DNA from 3 places in the Nocardioides proteolyticus genome. Region 3 is predicted to be linked to each of the others. Evidence: predicted binding sites of a transcription regulator. Region 3 holds the regulator's gene; each other region holds the start of a gene.
The links. Region 3 encodes HrcA, which represses chaperone genes, less so after heat shock. Its sites were predicted from a motif close to TTGGCACTCGNNNNNNNCGAGTGCCAA; they were not measured.
Positions count from the first base shown of each region.

Region 1: ACPOLA_RS00805 (FmdB family zinc ribbon protein) is a predicted target of HrcA. The motif match lies at 4,082-4,108, and genes of this name have one in related genera.
Region 2: groES (co-chaperone GroES) is a predicted target of HrcA. The motif match lies at 2,764-2,790, and genes of this name have one in related genera.

Region 1 covers NZ_JBNBPO030000001.1:161,771-167,902, reverse strand. Annotated here, with positions in the region: gene ACPOLA_RS00835 (response regulator) at 1-617, opposite strand, end outside; tRNA gene ACPOLA_RS00830 (tRNA-Arg) at 729-804, opposite strand; gene ACPOLA_RS00825 (LCP family protein) at 1,021-2,340, shown strand; gene ACPOLA_RS00820 (hypothetical protein) at 2,337-2,549, shown strand; gene ACPOLA_RS00815 (MscL family protein) at 2,563-2,913, opposite strand; gene ACPOLA_RS00810 (SAF domain-containing protein) at 3,006-3,659, opposite strand; gene ACPOLA_RS00805 (FmdB family zinc ribbon protein) at 3,714-4,052, opposite strand; gene ACPOLA_RS00800 (5-formyltetrahydrofolate cyclo-ligase) at 4,210-4,803, opposite strand; gene ACPOLA_RS00795 (UTP--glucose-1-phosphate uridylyltransferase) at 4,827-6,132, shown strand, end outside.
Region 2 covers NZ_JBNBPO030000012.1:53,499-59,630, reverse strand. Annotated here, with positions in the region: gene ACPOLA_RS09175 (class I SAM-dependent methyltransferase) at 1-451, opposite strand, end outside; gene ACPOLA_RS09170 (MMPL family transporter) at 498-2,669, opposite strand; gene groES (co-chaperone GroES) at 2,923-3,219, shown strand; gene groL (chaperonin GroEL) at 3,339-4,973, shown strand; gene ACPOLA_RS09155 (GNAT family N-acetyltransferase) at 5,136-6,011, shown strand; gene ACPOLA_RS09150 (cytochrome ubiquinol oxidase subunit I) at 6,064-6,132, shown strand, end outside.
Region 3 covers NZ_JBNBPO030000023.1:20,070-26,201, forward strand. Annotated here, with positions in the region: gene ACPOLA_RS14210 (MBL fold metallo-hydrolase) at 1-491, opposite strand, end outside; gene ACPOLA_RS14215 (hypothetical protein) at 510-1,247, opposite strand; gene hrcA (heat-inducible transcriptional repressor HrcA) at 1,450-2,475, shown strand; gene dnaJ (molecular chaperone DnaJ) at 2,489-3,652, shown strand; gene ACPOLA_RS14230 (16S rRNA (uracil(1498)-N(3))-methyltransferase) at 3,666-4,409, shown strand; gene ACPOLA_RS14235 (winged helix DNA-binding domain-containing protein) at 4,456-5,508, opposite strand; gene ACPOLA_RS14240 (Gmad2 immunoglobulin-like domain-containing protein) at 5,505-6,132, opposite strand, start outside.

The DNA.
Region 1 (6,132 bases), on a different contig from region 3:
GCGGCCTGGGTGCGGTGTTGGAGGCCGAGGCGGGCGAGGAGGCCGGTGACGTGGTTCTTGACGGTCTTCTCGGCGAGGTAGAGCTGTTCGGCGATCTGGCGGTTGGTCATGCCTTGGGCGATGAGGAAGAAGATCTTGCGTTGCTGGGGGGTGAGCTCGGTGATGACGTCGAGGGACTTCTTCTGCATCTCCATCTGCTCCACGACGCGGCTGGCGACGGTGGGGTCGATGAGGGAGTGGCCGCCGGCGACGAGGCGGATGCCGCTGACCAGGGAGTTGCCCTCGATGCGTTTGAGGACGTAGCCGGAGGCGCCGGCGAGGATGGCGGCGGAGATGGCTTCGGGGTCGTCGTAGGTGGTGAGGATGAGGGCCTTGATGGCGGGGTCGGTGGCGCGCATCTCGCGGCAGACGTCGATGCCGCTGCCGTCGGGAAGGTGGTTGTCGAGGACCACGACGTCGGGGCGCAGGGCGAGGATCTCGCGCAGGGCGACCGTGGCGCTGCCGGACTGGCCGACGACCTGGATCGACGGGTCGTCGCCCAGGATGCTCACCACCCCTTGCCGAACCACCTCGTGATCGTCGACGACGTACACGCGGATGGCGTCGAGGTTCACCATCCGCCCAGTGTGATCCCGATCATTTGGAAAGTAAAGACTGTCAGAAGGGTGTTCGCGATCCGGACACGTTGTAAAGCCGAGGCACGGGGCCGTCGGCGTGTCGTACTCCGGTGGTGCCCCCGGTAGGAGTCGAACCTACGACCTTTCGCTTAGGAGGCGGCTGCTCTATCCACTGAGCTACGGGGGCCTTCCTCGGCGTCCAATCCTGACAGGTCCGACGCCGGGGGTGCGCAGCGGATTGGGATCGGCGCGGCGTCCCGGCGACAATGGTGGCGCGCGACCCGACCCGCGGCCTTGGGCCGCCCACGTACGGTGGGCGCGGCGCGGAGCGCCGTACCCCTCGCTGGCTCGGCAGCGTCCCCATGTAACCACCGCCCGCGGCGGCCCGCACACCAGGTGATCGATGACGCACGACGCTGAACCCGGCAGCACACCGGGGACGCCCGGCCGGCGCGCCCGTCGCGTGCCCACCTCGCGTGCCGAGCGGAGCCGCCGGGTCGCCGGTCGGCGCAAGGCGCCCCAGCCCGGCAAGACCGTGGTGAAGGTGATCCTGTCCAGCCTGCTGGCGCTCGGGATGCTCACCGGCGTCGGGGTGGTGATGGTCTACAACAACTGGAACGGCAACATCCAGGTCGCCGACATCGACAAGCAGCTCGGCAAGCGGCCGGACAAGAAGGTCGTCGGGCCTCGGGAGCCCGAGAACATCCTGGTGATGGGCTCCGACAGTCGCGCCGGCGAGGGCAACGGGATCGACGGCGAGTCCGGTGGCGGCCTGTCCGACACCACGATCCTGTTCCACCTGTCCGCCGACCGCGAGTTCGCCTACGGCATCTCGATCCCGCGTGACACCGCCGTGATCCGGCCGACGTGCTACGCAGAGGACGGCAGTGAGATCCCCGGCAGCGACGGCTACGTCAAGTGGAACGAGGCCTTCGCCGTCGGCGGCCCCGCCTGCACCGTGCGGCAGTTCGAGCAGCTGACGGACATCCGCCTCGACAACTACGTCGTCGTCGACTTCAACCAGTTCAAGGACATGGTCAACGCCCTCGATGGGGTCGAGGTGTGCATCCCCGAGGACATCGACGACGAGGTGCGCAACATCCACCTCGAGGCCGGCACCCGCGAGATCAAGGGCGACGAGGCGCTGACCTACGTGCGGGCCCGCTACCGCATCGGCGACGGCACCGACACCAACCGGACCCGCCGGCAGCAGGCGTTCATCGGCTCGATGATCAACAAGGCGCTGACCGCCGGCATGCTCGCCCAGCCCAACCGGCTGATCGGGTTCATGAACGCCGCGACCAGCTCGCTGCAGACCAACTTCGAGAACGTCGCGCAGATCGCCAAGCTGGCGGTGACGGCCCAGGGCATCGGCGCCGACAACATCAAGTTCGTGACCACGCCCTGGGGCGGCACCGACAAGGTCAGCGGCGGCGTCGAGTGGACCCCGGAGGTGGAGCAGCTCTGGCAGCTGGTCATCGACGACAAGCCGCTCACGCCCTTGTTCCTGAAGGACGCGCTCAGCGCCGGTGACGATCCGGACGGATCGCCCAGCACGCCGACGTCTCCGTCGGACGGCGGCAGCGACGATGCGTCGCAGGACCCGTCGGACGACGCCACGACCGGCTCGCCGACGCCCGGGGACCCCCGTGATGAGGCGTCCGATCCCGACAACCAGGGCCTGTCGGCCGACGCCCGGGCCGCGGCCGGGCTGTGCACGTGAGCGACGAGCGTCCGTCGGGGCCGCCCGACCCGGAGCCGGACTGGAAGCGCCGGCGTCGGCTGGCCGAGATCTTCGGCGACGTGCTGCCGTCGGTCACCACTGACGAGCGCGACGAGCCCGACGGGCGCGGTGACGAGGCTGGGCGGGCCGCGGACGAGGCCACGACCGACCAGTGGCTCAGGTCGCAGGTGCCGCCCCACCACGGGTGAGGAGACGCAGTCCTCAGCGCGCCTTGAGCGCGTCGCGGATCTCGGTGAGCAGCTCGACCTCGGTCGGCCCGCTGACCTCGGCGGGGAAGAGCCGCTCCTTGGCGCGGGTGTAGGGCACCACCACCAGGAAGTAGACGATCGCGGCGAGGATCACGAACGCGACCAGCGCGTTGAGGAAGTTTCCGACGTTGACGTCGGCCACCTCGACGGCGCCGAAGTCCGGCTGGCCCCCGATCTTGCCGAGGAAGCCGGTCAAGGTCGCGGTGAACGTCTCGACGACCCTGGCGAAGGCGGCCGCGATGATGAACGCGACGGCGATCTGCACCAGGTCGCCCTTGAGGATGAAGCTCTTGAACCCGGACACTGCGTGCTCCTTCTTCCGAGCCGGCCGCCCTCCCGGGCGACCGGGTGCGTGATGCGGTGCTTTGGTGCGGTGCTTGGTGGGCGGCCCCGGCCCTAGCCGGGGGCCCACAGGTAGGTCACGAACGCGGTGACCGCCGCGGTGGTGACGCGGTGCTGCTCCCAGGATCGTAGGGCGAGCACCACCAGTCGGCCCGGGAGCGCGCCGTCGGCGGCGCGGTCACCGTTCGGGACCGCGAGCACCGTCGCCCCGCGGGCGACGACCTCGCTGGTCCGCGCCTGCGGGTCGGTGGCCACGAGGTCGATCCGGTCGCCGACGCCGAGGAGGGCCGCCTGGCCGGCGTCGGAGAGCCGCACCGGCACGGCCACCGTCCCGGCGGTGCCCGCCTCGGCGAGACCGGAGCCGACCAGGCGCACGTCGGTGACCGGCTCGCCCCGGCGCAGCGGCGCGGCGAGCAGGCGGCCGACCGGCTCCCGCGCCAGTCCCCGCGGTACGACGCCGGGCGGGAGCCGCGCCTCGGCGAGGTCGTCGGCGGTGATCGCCTCACCGGCCGGCAGGTCCCGCGCGGCGACCAGGATCGTCCGGGTCTCGGGCGGGGGCGGGGCGACGGTGTGCAGGGCGGCGGCGACCGCCACCGCGACCAGCGCCGCGGCGATCAGCCGGCGTCGGCGGAGCAGGCGGCGTCGTACGGCGGTGAGGGCGTCAGCGAGGCGCCGGCGCGGCCGCGCGGAGGGGTCCCGAGGATCCATGCGGCCGACCGTAGGCCGTCCGCCGCCCGCCCGCGGGCGTCATCCACAGGTCCGTCAGGACGCCGGAGCGGCAGCCGCGGACGACGCGCTGCTCGAGCTGGAGGTCTCCGAGGACGAGCCGGAGGAGCCGGTGGAGCTCGACGAGCCGGCGGTGGCGGCACCCGTCGACGAGCCGTCGCCGGAGGACGAGGCGGTCGACGTACCGGCCGTGCTCGACGTCCGGCTGTCGGTCTTGTAGAAGCCGGACCCCTTGAACACCACGCCCACGGAGTTGAACACCTTGCGCAGCCGGCCGGTGCACTCCGGGCAGGTGGTCAGCGAGTCCTCGCTGAAGCTCTGGAACTGTTCGAAGGCGTGACCGCACTCGGTGCACAGGTACTGGTACGTGGGCATCGGCGAATCTCCGGACTCCTGGGAGAGACCTAGCACTCTCCGCTTGCGAGTGCCAATAGTACGCCACCGCGGCGCGGGCCGCACCACACGCGGCGCCCCAACAGCTTTCGCTGCGATCACCGGCCGAGCACGACGAGATCTGTTGTGGCGCGCGACCTCAGAAGCGGGTGATCCCCGCGGGCGTCGCCGCGGCGGTGACCGGGCGGTCGTGCGGCTCGGCCGGTACGTCGGGGAGCAGCTCGTCGTCGTACAGCAGGACGCAGGTGAAGGTGCCGACGGGCACTCGCCCCAGCGCCCGGTCGTAGGAGCCGCCGCCGCGACCGAGCCGCAGTCCGGTGCGGGAGACGGCGAGGCCGGGCACCAGCACCGCGTCGGCGGTGGCGACCGCGTCGGGGCCGAGCGGCGGGGCGGACGGCTCGAGCAGGCCGCGGCGGGCCGGGACCAGCGAGCCGGGCCCCTCGTAGGCGGCCCAGTCGAGGTCGAGATCGGCCAGCAGCACCGGCAGTACGACGCGCTTGCCGGCCGAGCGCAGCCGGTCCAGCAGCTCGGTGGTGCCGGGCTCGGTGCCGACGGAGACGTAGCAGGCGACGGTCGCCGCGCGTCGTACCTCCGCACTGGCGAGGAGGTGGTCGGCGATGGCGCGCGCGGCCTCGCCCACCTCGGCCAGCGGACGACGCCGCCGGGCGGTGACCAGCTGGTCGCGCAGCGCGATCTTCTGCGTCGCAGCGGGGCGCGGTTGCGGCGTGTCCACGGGGTGAGCCTACGATCGGTGACATGGGTACGAATGGGCGCAGCAGCGGGTTGGAGCTGGCGCGAGCCAAGATGCTCGACGCCGGTGTGGACCCGGTCGCGATCGAGACGTTCGCGCACTACTACCGCCTCCTCCAGCACGGTGAGACGGGGCTGATCCCCGAGTCGACGATCGAGCCGGTCGACATGGAGTCCCTTGCCGACGTCGAGGTGTCCGACGAGGCGGCCGCCGACGCCATCGGCACGACCGTGGCGATCAAGCTCAACGGCGGCCTGGGCACGTCGATGGGCATGGACCGCGCCAAGTCGCTGCTCTGCGTGCGGCGCGGGCTGTCCTTCCTCGACGTGATCGCCCGGCAGACCCTCCACCTCCGCAAGGCGTACGGCGCCAGGCTGCCCCTGATCCTGATGAACTCCTTCCGCACGTCGGACGACAGCCTCGCCGCCCTCGCGCGCTACGAGGACCTGCCGGTCGAGGGCCTGCCGCTGGAGTTCCTGCAGAACAAGGAGCCCAAGCTGCTCCTGCCCGACCTGGTGCCGGCCGCCTGGCCGAAGGCGCCGGACCTGGAGTGGTGTCCGCCCGGCCACGGCGACATCTACACCGCGCTGCGCGGCAGCGGGCTGCTCGACCAGCTCATCGAGCAGGGCTACCGCTACGCCTTCGTCTCCAACTCCGACAACCTCGGCGCGGTGCCGACCCCTCGGGTCGCGGGGTGGTTCGCCCAGTCGGGAGCGCCGTTCGCGATCGAGGCGGTGCGTCGTACCCCCTCCGACCGGAAGGGCGGCCACTTCGCGCGGCGGAAGGCCGACGGCCGGATCGTGCTGCGCGAGACGGCGCAGACGGCCGAGGAGGACAAGGCGGCGCTGGCCGACCTGAGCCGCCACCGGTACTGCTCGACCAACAACATCTGGTTCGACCTGCAGGCCATGAAGGCCAAGCTCGACGAGCGCGAGGGCATCCTCGGCCTCCCGATGATCCGCAACGAGAAGACCCTCGACCCGGCCGACCCCTCGACGCCGAAGGTGGTGCAGGTCGAGACCGCGATGGGTGCGGCGATCGAGGTGTTCGAGGGCGCGACGCTGATCGAGGTCGGGCGCGACCGGTTCATCCCGGTGAAGACCACCAACGACCTGCTGGTGCTGCGCTCCGACGTCTACGAGATCGGCGAGGACTTCGCGCTGCGGCAGATCGCCTCCGACATCCCCTACGTCGACCTCGACGGCGACCACTACAAGCTGGTCGGCGAGTTCGACAAGCGCTTCCCCGAGGGCGCTCCGTCGCTCTCCGACGCCGCCGCACTCGAGATCGAGGGCGACTTCACCTTCGGTC
Region 2 (6,132 bases), on a different contig from region 3:
CCTGCACCGCGCCGCCGAGCCCGAGGGCGGCGAGGTTCGCCTCGGCGACCGCCACCCGGACCGGGTCGAGGTCGACGCCGGCGCAGACCAGCCCGGCCCGGGCGGCGGCGACCAGGTCACCGCCGACGCCGCAGCCGAGGTCGATCAACGTGCGCGCGCCGAACGCCGCGTAGCGCCCGGCCCGGTGGGTCGCGACCGCGAGTCGGGTGGCCTGCTCGAGGCCGTCCGGCGTGAAGTACATCCGGTCGGCCAGCTCGTCGTACTTGCTCCTCGCCCGGCGGCGCAGGGCGACCTGCGTGAGCGCGGCCGCGGCCCGCTCCGCCGACGCCGTACGACGCAGTGCGGATCCCGCGGCCAGGTCCGTGGCGCCGCTCTCGACCAGCGCCGCGGCCTCGGCCAGCAGCGCCTGGCCCTCGTCGGTGAGCAGCCACCGGAAGGTGTCGAGGTCCACCCGCCGATCCTGTCAGGTGCCGCCGGTCGGCGGCGGCGCACCCGCCTCAGTCGACCACGCTGCGGTCGGGTCGCTTCGACGACGCCGGCACGGCCTCGGGCTCGCGCGGCTCGTCACCATGGCCGGGCCACCAGGCAGCGTGCCCGATCAGCGCCGTGAGCGCCGGCGTGAAGAACATCGACATCACGAATGCGACGATCAGGATGCCGACGGCGAGGGCGAAGCCCATCGACACGATCAGCGTGTTGCCGCCGAGCATGAGGGAGGCGAAGGTTCCGGCGAGGATCAGGCCGGCGGCTGCGATGGTGGGCCCGGCGTGCTTGACCGCCTCCGCGGCCGCGGCGCGTGCGGGGCGTCCCTCGCGGGCCTCCTCGCGCAGCCGCGCGACCATCAGGATGTTGTAGTCGGTGCCGAGTGCGGTCACGAAGAGGTAGATGTAGATCGGCAGCATGAAGATCAGCCCGGGCTCGCCGACGATGTTCTGGAAGACGACCACCGTCGCCCCGAGCGTCGCCGCGAAGCCGAGCCCGACCGCCGCCATCAGGAACCACGGCGCCACCAGGCTGCGCAGCAGCAGGGCCAGGATCAGCATGATCACCAGCGCGGCGACCGGGAAGACGACCTTGTAGTCGCGGGCCATCGCCTCGGACATGTCAGCGAAGATGCCGGGAGTTCCGCCGACGTACGCCTCGGTGCCCTCCGGGGTCGCCTCATGTGCGGCGTCGCGGATGGGACCGGAGACGTTGTCCTGGGCCGCCTGCGACACCGGGTCGTCGGTGAGGGTGAGGAAGAGCTGGTAGGCGCTGCCATCCTCGGACGGCAGCGGACCGGCGACCTCCGCGACCCCGTCGACCCCGGCAAGGGCCGACTTGAGCGGCTCGAGGTCCGCCGGCGACACGTCGGCGCCCTGCGCGTCGACGAGCACGGGCACCGGCTCGGCGGCTCCGGCGGAGAAGTGCTCCTGGAACGTCTCCATCGCTTCGGTCGACTCCACGCCCTCGGGCAGGCTGGAGGTGAAGTCGAAGGACGGGTTGAAGGCCAGGGCGAAGAGCGCCATCACGCCCATCACGCCGCCTGCTGCCAGCGCGACCAGTCCCGGCCGGCGACCGACGGCCGAGCCCAGCTTGGTGAAGGTGCCGTGCTCGGGCTCCCGCTGCCAGCTGCGGGACGGCCAGAAGAGCGCCTTGCCGAGCAGGCTGACGATCGCCGGCACCAGCGTCAGCGCGGCGAGGAGCGTCACGAACACCGCGATCGCCAGCGCCGGTCCGATGGCCCGGAAGATGCTCAGCGAGCTGAGGACCAGGGCCAGGAACGCGACGATGACCGCGCCGCCGGCAGAGGCGATCGCCTCACCTGCGCGGTCCAGGCTGTACACCACCGACTCCTTGATCGGAGCGCCCTGGCGCAGCTTCTCGCGGTGCCGGAAGAGGAAGAACAGGATGTAGTCGGTGCCGACGCCGTAGAGCACGACGACGAGGATCTGCTGGATCGAGGCGTCCGCCTTGAGGTCGAAGATCTCGTTGGCCCAGGCGATCGCCCCGGTCGCGATCATCGACACGACCGTGACCACGGCGATGGGCAGCACACAGATCAGCACGCTGCGGAAGATCAGGGCGAGCAGCACGATGATCAGGGTGAAGGTGGCGATGCCCACGATGAACAGCGTGGACTCGCTCGACTCCTGGGAGTCCAGGCCCTGCGGCGCGGCGCCCGTTGCGCGGATCTGCAGGCCGGAGCCCTCGGTGAGCTCGTCGATCTCCTCGCGCAGGTCCTCCGCGTCCTCGAAGGACTGCGGGTCGAAGCCGGTCGCCTCCTCGGCGAGCGGGACCACCGCGAACATCACCGTGCCGTCCTCGGAGACGTTCGGTGAGCCGTCCTCCCCGGTGGTGATCACGACCGGCTGGAAGGTCTCGCTCCCGAGCTCGGGCGCGAGCCGTTGACCGATGCTGGCCACCTCGGCCCGGTCCTCGGCGGTGAGCTCTCCGCCGTCCTCCCGCTCGATCACCAGGATGGCGCCGGGGGAGAACGCGTCGGAGAACCGGTCGGCCTGCAGCTCGGCAGCCTTGATGGACTCGTAGTGGTCGGGCAGGAACTCCGAGTTGTCCTGGGTCGACTGCAACGCGGGTGCGGCGGTGGCCACGACCACGGCGACGAGAACCCACGCGGCGATGACGAACCAGCGGAGACGGACGATGATGCGGCCGAGGGCACCGAACATGCTCGAAACGCTAGTGGCCTCCCCTGCGTCAGGGTCAACCGACTTTTGTAGGGGCTCCACCATTCCTCGGTCGAGCGGCCGACGACCCCCACCTCTGGCACTCGATCGCGGAGAGTGCTAGTTTCCTGATTGGCACTCTCACCCCGAGTGTGCCAGTGCTTGCCGACGAGCGTGCGACCCCCGCGACGGCGTACCTCCCACGCAAGCCCCACACGTGCAACATCACTCAGCAGAGAAAGTGGAGGTCGACATCGTGTCGGTCAACATCAAGCCTCTCGAGGACCGGATCGTCGTCAAGCCGCTCGAGGCCGAGCAGACCACGGCCTCCGGCCTGGTGATCCCGGACACCGCGAAGGAGAAGCCCCAGGAGGGCGAGGTCGTGGCCGTGGGCCCCGGTCGCTTCAACGAGGACGGCGACGGCCGGATCCCGCTGGACGTCGCGGTGGGTGACAAGGTCATCTACTCCAAGTACGGCGGCACCGAGGTCAAGTACGCCGGCGAGGAGTACCTCATCCTCTCCGCGCGCGACGTCCTCGCGATCGTCTCCTGATCTCTTCCGGGTCGTGTGCCTGAGCCTCCGCTGACGCGGGGCCGGGCACACGACCCGTCCTGTTCCACCGCTGGACGAGGAGGTCGCGCGGCGACCGTCTCGCAACCCAAGGAGAAGCCATGCCGAAGATCCTGGAGTTCGACGAGAACGCCCGGCGCGCGCTCGAGCGCGGCGTCGACGCGCTCGCCGACACCGTGAAGGTCACGCTCGGGCCGAAGGGCCGCTACGTCGTGCTCGACAAGAAGTGGGGCGCGCCGACGATCACCAACGACGGGGTGACGGTCGCCCGCGAGATCGAGCTCGACGACCCGTTCGAGAACCTCGGTGCGCAGCTGACCAAGGAGGTCGCGACCAAGACCAACGACGTCGCCGGTGACGGTACGACGACCGCCACCGTGCTCGCCCAGGCGCTGGTCCACGAGGGCCTCCGGGCCGTGGCCGCGGGCGCCAACCCGATGGGGCTCAAGCGCGGCCTCGACAAGGCGGCCCAGGCCGTGGGCGACGCGCTGCGCGACGCCGCCCGCGAGGTCGACGACGAGAAGGACATCGCCTCGGTCGCGACCGTCTCCTCGCGCGACGCCCACATCGGCGACCTGCTCGCCGAGGCGTTCGGCAAGGTCGGCAAGGACGGCGTGATCACCGTCGAGGAGTCGAACACCCCGGCCACCGAGCTGGAGTTCACCGAGGGCATGCAGTTCGACAAGGGCTTCATCTCGGCCTACTTCGTCACCGACGCCGAGCGTCAGGAGGCCGTCCTCGACGACCCCTACATCCTCATCCACCAGGGCAAGATCTCCGCGATCGCGGAGCTGCTGCCGCTGCTGGAGAAGGTGATCCAGGCCGGCAGGCCGCTGTTCATCCTGGCGGAGGACGTGGAGGGCGAGGCCCTGTCGACCCTGGTCGTCAACAAGATCCGCGGCACGTTCAACGCCGTCGCGGTCAAGGCGCCCGCCTTCGGCGACCGCCGCAAGGCGATCCTCCAGGACATCGCCGTGCTCACCGGTGGCCAGGTCATCGCACCCGAGGTCGGCCTCAAGCTCGACCAGGTGGGCCTCGACGTGCTCGGCCAGGCCCGCCGCGTGGTGGTCACCAAGGACAACACCACCATCGTGGACGGCGCCGGCGACGCCGACGCTGTGACCGCGCGGGTCGACCAGATCAAGAACGAGATCGAGGCCTCCGACTCCGACTGGGACACCGAGAAGCTGCAGGAGCGGCTGGCCAAGCTCGCCGGCGGCGTCGTGGTGATCAAGGTCGGCGCCCACACCGAGGTGGAGCTGAAGGAGAAGAAGCACCGGATCGAGGACGCCGTGTCCGCGACCCGGGCCGCGATCGAGGAGGGCATCGTCCCCGGCGGCGGGTCCGCGCTCGTGCATGCGGTGTCGGTGCTCGACGACGACCTGGGTCTCAGCGGCGACGAGGCGACCGGCGTCCGGATCGTCCGGAAGGCCGCCGACGAGCCGCTGCGCTGGATCGCCGAGAACGGTGGCGACAACGGCTACGTCATCACCAACAAGGTGCGCGAGGGCTTCGCCGACAACGGCCCGAGCTTCGGCTTCAACGCCGCGACCGGCGAGTACGGCGACCTGGTCGCCCAGGGCGTCATCGACCCGGTCAAGGTGACCCGATCGGCGCTCGTCAACGCGGTCTCCATCGCGGGCATGCTGCTCACCACCGAGACGCTGGTGGTCGACAAGCCCGAGGAGGAGGAGCCCGACGCCGGCCACGGCCACGGGCACGGTCACGGTCACTGACCGGCACCGCTCGACCGACCGAGCCGGCGCGGACCTCGTGGTCCGCGCCGGCTCGCCCGTTCAGCGGCCGTTCTGCACCGGTCTAGCACCCGTTCTCGCCGCGTCCCCCGCGCGAAACACGGACGACTGCCCTCCGTGACCGATCTGCTGCACACTGGTCAGATGCTGTGGAGAGTGCGGGTCGGGCTGGCCGACCGGCCGGGGGCGCTGGCAGGTCTCGCAGCCGCCTGCGGTCGCGCGGGCGTCAACATCCAGACCGTGCAGGTCTTCCCCGACAGCACCTCGGTCACCGACGAGCTGGTGCTGCAGGTCCCGCAGGACTGGTCGGCGCAGCAAGTCCGCGCCCTGGTCGAGAAGGCCGGCGGCGTGCCGGTGTCGGCGGCGCCGGTGACCCGGGCCGCGCTGGAGGACCAGCCGACCCGTTACGTCCGCGCGGCCCGGGCGATCATCAGCCAACCGGCGAAGTTCCCCGAGATAGCCGCCCATCTCTTCGACGCCGGCGTCGACCGCAACGACGGCAGCGAGGACGTCCTGGAGATGGTGGTCGGCGGCTCGGCCACCATCCAGATCCGGCGCGACACGCCGTTCACCCCGGCCGAGCGGGCCAGGGCTGCGGCGCTGGCGGAGCTGGTCGGCCAGGTCATCGACGCGGGAGGGACGCACGCGCCCCACCATGCCGCCAGCGGCGCCGAGCTCGAGTTCGTGACGGCGGGGACGACCGTCTCGGCGGTGGCCGCCGGGCTGGTGGCCGGTCGGGCCGGTGTCAGCGAAGCGGGCGAGGACGACGAGCCCTGGCCGGTCGACCTGTGGGTCGACCCCGCGTGGCAGCGCCGGGGCGTGGGCACCCGGCTGCTGGCCGAGGTGGCGCGGCTGGCGCGCGGCAGGGGGGCCGACGCGATCGTGCTCACGGCCCCGGCCGACAGCCAGGCCGTGCTGCCGATGGTGCTCGCGGCCGGGATGCGCGGCCGGATCCGGATCGCGGGCGACTCGCTCACCGTGCGGATCGCGCTGACCGACCTGCGCCGTACCCGCTCGTGAAAAGATTCACAAAGTTGGGGGACGGGGATGAGCGCGGCGTAGTGTCGAGGTCGTGCTGACCCCCGACGCCGTCGTCGAGATCGTCCAGCTGGCCGCCGCGGAGCTCGGCGAGCCCGAGGGC
Region 3 (6,132 bases):
GCGTCCGGCACCCGCACCACCAGGTCACCGGCGGTGTGGCCCCGGCCGGGGTGGACAAGCTCCACCTGGCGGTCGCCGAGGTCGATCACCGCGGCGCTGGAGAAGGTGCGGTCGGCGGGCCTGATGGTGGTGGCCAGGACCTCCGCCGCTCGGGGGTCCGCGGAGCGGCGGTACTCCTCCTGCACCCGCTCGCCGGCGGCGATGGTGCGGGCGGCGGCCTCCTCGGTCGCGTGGACGGGCACGTCGTCGTACTCCTCGGCGAAGGTGGCGTTGCCGAAGGTGTGGTCGAAGTGCTCGTGGGTGTTGACCACGGCGACGACCTCTCCGGCGCCGAGGGCGCGGACCTCGCCGAGGACCTCGCGGGCGGCGGCGGCAGAGCCGTGGGTGTCCACCACGACCAGGCCCCGATCACCGCCGACGGCGGTCACGTTGAGGTCGAGCCAGGGATGGCGGCAGACCCAGACCCGGTCGGCGACCTCGTGGAACGGCACGCCGTCAGGGTATCGGCCTCAGCACAGACCGGCGTGCAGCTCCGAGCGCAGCAGCTCGCCCAGCTCCTGGCTGGTCGCCGCCGGGCGCGCGAACGTGAGCCGGCGCGCGTGCCCGCCGTCCGGGTCGACCCACTGCAGGTCGACGCCGTCGCGCCGCAGGTGGTGGAGGTGGACCCCGAGCACCCGACCGAGGTGGGTTCCGGTGGTGGCGGCGACGGCGCGGCGCAGCTCGGCCTGGTGACAGAGGTTGGCGTGCTCGGCAGCGCGCTGCAGGAAGCCCCGGTTGAGCTCGTGCTGGTCGGCGGTGAACGCGCCGACGGGAACCCGGAGGTGCGGCCCGCCGTGGGTGGCCGGCCGCGACAGGAGGACGTAGTCGACGTGCAGCCGCACCTCGATCCGCGCCTCGGGCGAGCAGGGGCACTGCTCGGCCCCGCTCGCCGAGAGCCGGCCGGACAGCGTCAGCGACGCGTCCCGGTCCGCCGAGCCGGGACGGCCCAGGCCGCTGTCGACGGTGAGCAGCGCGGCGCGCCGTTCGGTCGCCGCCGCCGCCAGGGCGGAGCCCGCCGGGCATGAGAAGACCGGGTGCCCGGTGCGGTCGTGCATCTCCAGGTGCGTCCCGCCGAGGTCGGCGGTGACGTCATCGACCCCGTCGACGACCAGCTGGACCTCGGCCGGACAGGAGAGGATGCTGCGCGCGGCAGCCGCGAGCCGGCTGATCTCCGTGCGGACCGTCTCCGCGCCGTGGTGCCCCGTCATCGCCGGACCTCTCCTGTGTCTAAGGTGAGCCTAACCTATGTCGAAGGGTACGGCGCCGGCAACCCCGCCCGGCCGGGTCGCCTGGCCGCGGGGCGCGACTCGTCGGTTCCCGCCACGGCAGCGGTAGCATTGGCACTCGTCAGAGCGGAGTGCCAGCGGGCGTCGTCGGACGGCCGCCAACGGCCGTGGTCAGGAGGTGGGCATGCAGGAGGAACGCAGGCTCGCGGTCCTGCGCGCGATCGTCGAGGACTACGTCGCCACCGAGGAGCCGGTGGGGTCCAAGGCCCTGGTCGAGCGTCACCACCTCAACGTCTCGCCGGCGACGATCCGCAACGACATGGCGGCGCTCGAGGACGAGGGCTACCTCGCGCAGCCCCACACCAGCGCCGGCCGGGTCCCCACCGACAAGGGCTACCGGCTCTTCGTCGACCGGCTGTCGACGGTGAAGCCGATGACGCAGGCGGAGCGGCGGGCGATCGCGAGCTTCCTCGACGGCGCGATCGACCTCGACGACGTGGTCCGGCGCTCCGTGCGGTTGCTGGCCCAGCTGACGCGGCAGGTCGCCGTCGTGCAGTACCCCACCCTGTCCCGCTCCACCGTGCGCCACATCGAGATCGTCGCCCTCACGCCCACCCGACTGCTGCTGGTGCTCATCCTCAGCAGCGGCCGGGTCGAGCAGCGGCTCGTCGAGCTCGACAGCGAGCTCGCCGAGGACGACCTCGCCGCCCTGCGGTCCCGGGTCAACCTCGCCGCGACCGGCGAGGTGATCGCCAACGCGGCCGCTGCGCTCGACGACCTGGTCAAGGCCGAGGAGGGTGGTCCGCAGCCGTCGGCGACGATGGTGGCGGTGGTCGAGGCCCTCGTCGAGGCGATGAGCGACCACCGCTCCGACGAGCGGGTCGCGGTCGGCGGCACCGCCAACCTCGCCCGGTTCGGAGACAGCTTCGACACCTCGGTCAAGCCCCTCCTCGAGGCGCTGGAGGAGCAGGTCGTGCTCCTCAAGCTGCTCGGCGAGGCGACCAGCAGCGGCGCGGTGACGGTGCGGATCGGCACCGAGGGCCCCTACCAGGAGCTGGCGTCGACCAGCGTCGTGGCGACCGGCTACGGCCCCGACGACGCGCTGGCCTCGCTGGGCATCGTGGGCCCGACCCGGATGGACTACCCAGGAACGATGGCGGCCGTGCGCGCAGTGGCGCGCTACGTCTCGCGCATCCTCGACGAGAGCTGAAAGCGAACACCACGTGAGCCAGGACCCCTACGAGCTGCTCGGCGTCGACCGCGACGCGGACGCCGACGCCATCAAGAAGGCCTACCGGCGCCTCGCGCGGCAGCTCCACCCCGACGTCAACCCCGATCCGGAGAGCCAGGAGCGGTTCAAGCAGGTCTCCGCCGCCTACGAGGTGCTCTCGGACCCGCAGAAGCGTGCCGCCTACGACCGCGGAGGCGACCCGTTCGGCGGCGGCTTCGGTGGCCAAGGCGCCGGGTTCTCCTTCACCGACATCATGGACGCCTTCTTCGGCGGCACACCGGGGGCGGCCGGCGGTCGCGGTCCGCGCCCGCGCACGCGACGCGGCCAGGACGCCCTGATCCGGCTCGAGGTCGACCTCGCCGAGGCGGCCTTCGGCGTCTCCCGCGAGCTCAAGGTCGACACGGCCGTGCGCTGCTCGACCTGCGGCGGCGACGGCGCTGCGCCCGGCAGCCGGCCGGTCACCTGCGAGACCTGTCGGGGGGCGGGCGAGGTCGCCCAGGTGCAGCGATCGTTCCTCGGCGAGATCCGCACCCTCCGCCCGTGCGCCGCCTGCCGCGGCTTCGGCACCGTCATCCCCGACCCCTGCCGCGAGTGCGCCGGCGACGGCCGGGTCCGGTCGCGCCGCACGCTCACGGTGAAGATCCCCGCCGGCGTCGACACAGGCACCCGCGTGCAGCTCGCCGAGCAGGGGGAGGTCGGCCCCGGTGGCGGTCCCGCAGGCGACCTCTACGTCGAGATCCACGTCGCGCAGCACCCGGTGTTCAACCGCCACGGCAACGACCTGCACTGCACCGTCTCGGTCCCGATGACGGCCGCCGCCCTCGGCACCACGATCACCATGCCCACCCTCGAGGCCGACCTGCCCGACCCCGCCGACGCCGGCCTGGAGACGGACTTCGAGCTGACCATCCCGCCGGGGACGCAGTCGGGCCACGAGATCCTGCTGCGCGGTCGCGGGGTGCCGGGCCTCCGTGGGGGTCGCGGCGACCTGGTGGTCACCGTCGCCGTCGAGACGCCGACCCGCCTCGACGCGCGCCAGGAGCAGCTGCTCCGCGAGCTCGCCGAGATCCGCGGCGAGGAGCAGCCGAGCGGCGATGTCCGGCCGGCGCACAAGTCGGTGTTCGGCCGGCTGCGCGACGCGTTCACCGCGCACTGACGCCCCCCGACCGGTGACGCTGCCGCAGCACCTCGTCCCCGCCCTGGCCGGTGTCGGGGAGGGCGACCACGTCGTCGTCGAGGGCGACGAGGCCCACCACGCCGTCGTCGTACGACGCCTGCGCGTGGGTCAGGCGGTGCAGCTCACCGACGGCGCGGGCCGCGTGGTGACCGGGACGGTGACCGAGACGTCCAAGCGCTCCTTCACGGTGCTCGCCACGCAGGTCGACGACCGGCCCGAGCCCGCTCCCCGCTTCACGGTCGTGCAGGCGCTGCCGAAGGGCGACCGCGGCGAGCTGGCCGTGGAGGTGCTCACCGAGATCGGGGTGGCGCGGATCGTGCCGTGGGCGGCGACGCGCAGCGTCGCGGTGTGGAAGGGCGAGCGGGCCACGAGGTCCCACGCCCGGTGGCAGGCCACCGCGCGCGAGGCGGCCAAGCAGTCGCGGCGGGCCTGGCATCCCGAGGTCACCCCGCTGGCCGGCACGAGCGAGGTGCTCGCCCGGGTCGCGACCGCCGACGCCGCGGTGGCGCTGCACGAGGAGGCCGGCGAGCCGCTGGCCCGGGTGGCGGTGCCGACCGCCGGCGAGGTGGTCGTGGTGGTGGGTCCGGAGGGCGGTCTGACCGACGAGGAGGTCGCGGCTCTCGCCGACGCCGGTGCCGTGCCCGTGCGGCTCGGTGCGGAGGTGCTGCGCACCTCGACGGCCGGTGTCGCGGCGGTCGCGGCGCTCCTGGCGCGGACCACCCGCTGGGGAGCGTGAGGCCGCGGCCCCGGACGCCCGCCGCCGTCGGCCATGGGCACAGCCGCTACCGGCTCAACAGCTGCTCCACCCGGGCGATCTCCTCGTCGAGCCCCGCCCGCTCACCCCGCGTCAGAGGCCGCAGCAGGTCACCGACGACGACCTTGCCGTCCTCGATCCGCCACAGGCCCTCCAGCCAGCCGTCGACGAGGACCACCATCTGCTGCGCACCGTTGGCGCCCATCCACGCCGCGCGCTTCTCCGGCTCGGTGACCCGGTCGCGCCCGGCGTGGGAGAGCCACAGGTTGTCGTAGGTGCCGAGCAGCCGCACGGGCACCGGTGCGTCCTCCTCCGCGACCGGTGCGTCGGCCAGGTCGAGGAGCGGCCGGCCGGCCTCGTCCTCGTGGACGACGAGGTCCGCCATCCCCTTCAGCACGGGCCCCAGCCGGGTGATGCCCGACCAGGTGGTGGCGTCCGCCGCCGTGGCGGGGCCGAACGCCCGGAGGTAGCGGCGCAGCACCGCGGGCACGTCGGGCTCGCGCAGCGGCAAGCCGACCCAGCGCTCGGCCAGGTCGTAGGCGACCGCCGTCGACGCGGTCGGCTTCCAGCAGCCGCGCGGCGGCAGCTGGGGGAGCACGCCGACCAGCCGCGCGAGCTGGCCGAGCTGTGCCGGCGGGTGCTGGGGGAACCGCTCCGCCAGCGCGGCAGCCAGCGCACGCTGGGGGAGCGGGCCTTCGGCCAGCACCTCGTGCAGGGTGGCGGTGAACTCGCTCCGGTCGACCGAGCGCGCGTCGCCGACCGACTGGCTCTGCCTGATCTCGCGCTCGCGCACCGGAGCGGCCCAGACCGGCAGGCTCACCGCGTCCTCGGGCACGTGCAGGTGCACCGTGTCGCGGAGGCTGAGCACCCGCACCAGGGTGCGCTCCTCGATCTGGCGGCTGACCGCCCGGGGATCCAGGTCCTCGATCCGGGCCGCGAGCGAGAGGTACGGGGGCAGCGGCTCCTGCGCCTGCAGCCCGACGAGGTGACGAACCATCGTCGACGGCTCCACCGCTGTCCGCTCGGCCAGGTGCTGTCGGAGCAGCAGGGTGCGGTTGAGGCGCTGGCGGGTGAACCTCACCGCACCGTGATCCGCTTCGTGTCCTCGGTCGGTCCGGACCCCTCGCCGTCGGAGGGGTCGTCGGTGCGCGCCACGAAGGTGTAGCTGCCGGGAGCCAGGCTGGTGGTGCTCACCTGCGTCTCCCAGGGGTAGAGCCGGTCCACCCAGCCGTCCGCCTGCGCGAACCCGTTGAGCACGACCGCACCGTCCTCGTCGAGCACCTCCCAGACCACGGTGCCCTCGAACGAGCTGGCCCGGCCGTTGGCGGTGAAGGTCTCGCCCACGGTGGCACCCTCGGTGGGCTCGGTGACGTCGACGAGGGCGAGGACGTCGAGCTGCGGCCGCGCGGTCAGTCCTGACCCCACCCGGACGCCGAGGAGCGTCTGTGCCGGTCGGCCTTCGTGCTCGACGCGGACGGGCAGCCGGTCGCCCACCGTGCCCTGGAGCGTGTAGACGAGCTGCTGCACGGCGAGCCGCGCCTCGGCGGCGCTGAGCCCGGCGCGCCCGAGCCACGACTCGTCGGCGACCTCGACGACGATCGCGTCCTGTTCCTGCGTCACGCCCGCGAACCGGCCGCCGGGCCACAGGGTCCGGTAGTCGGGGTCCAGGGGATCGCCGTCGGTGACCGCCGCGGCCGCCGCGGTG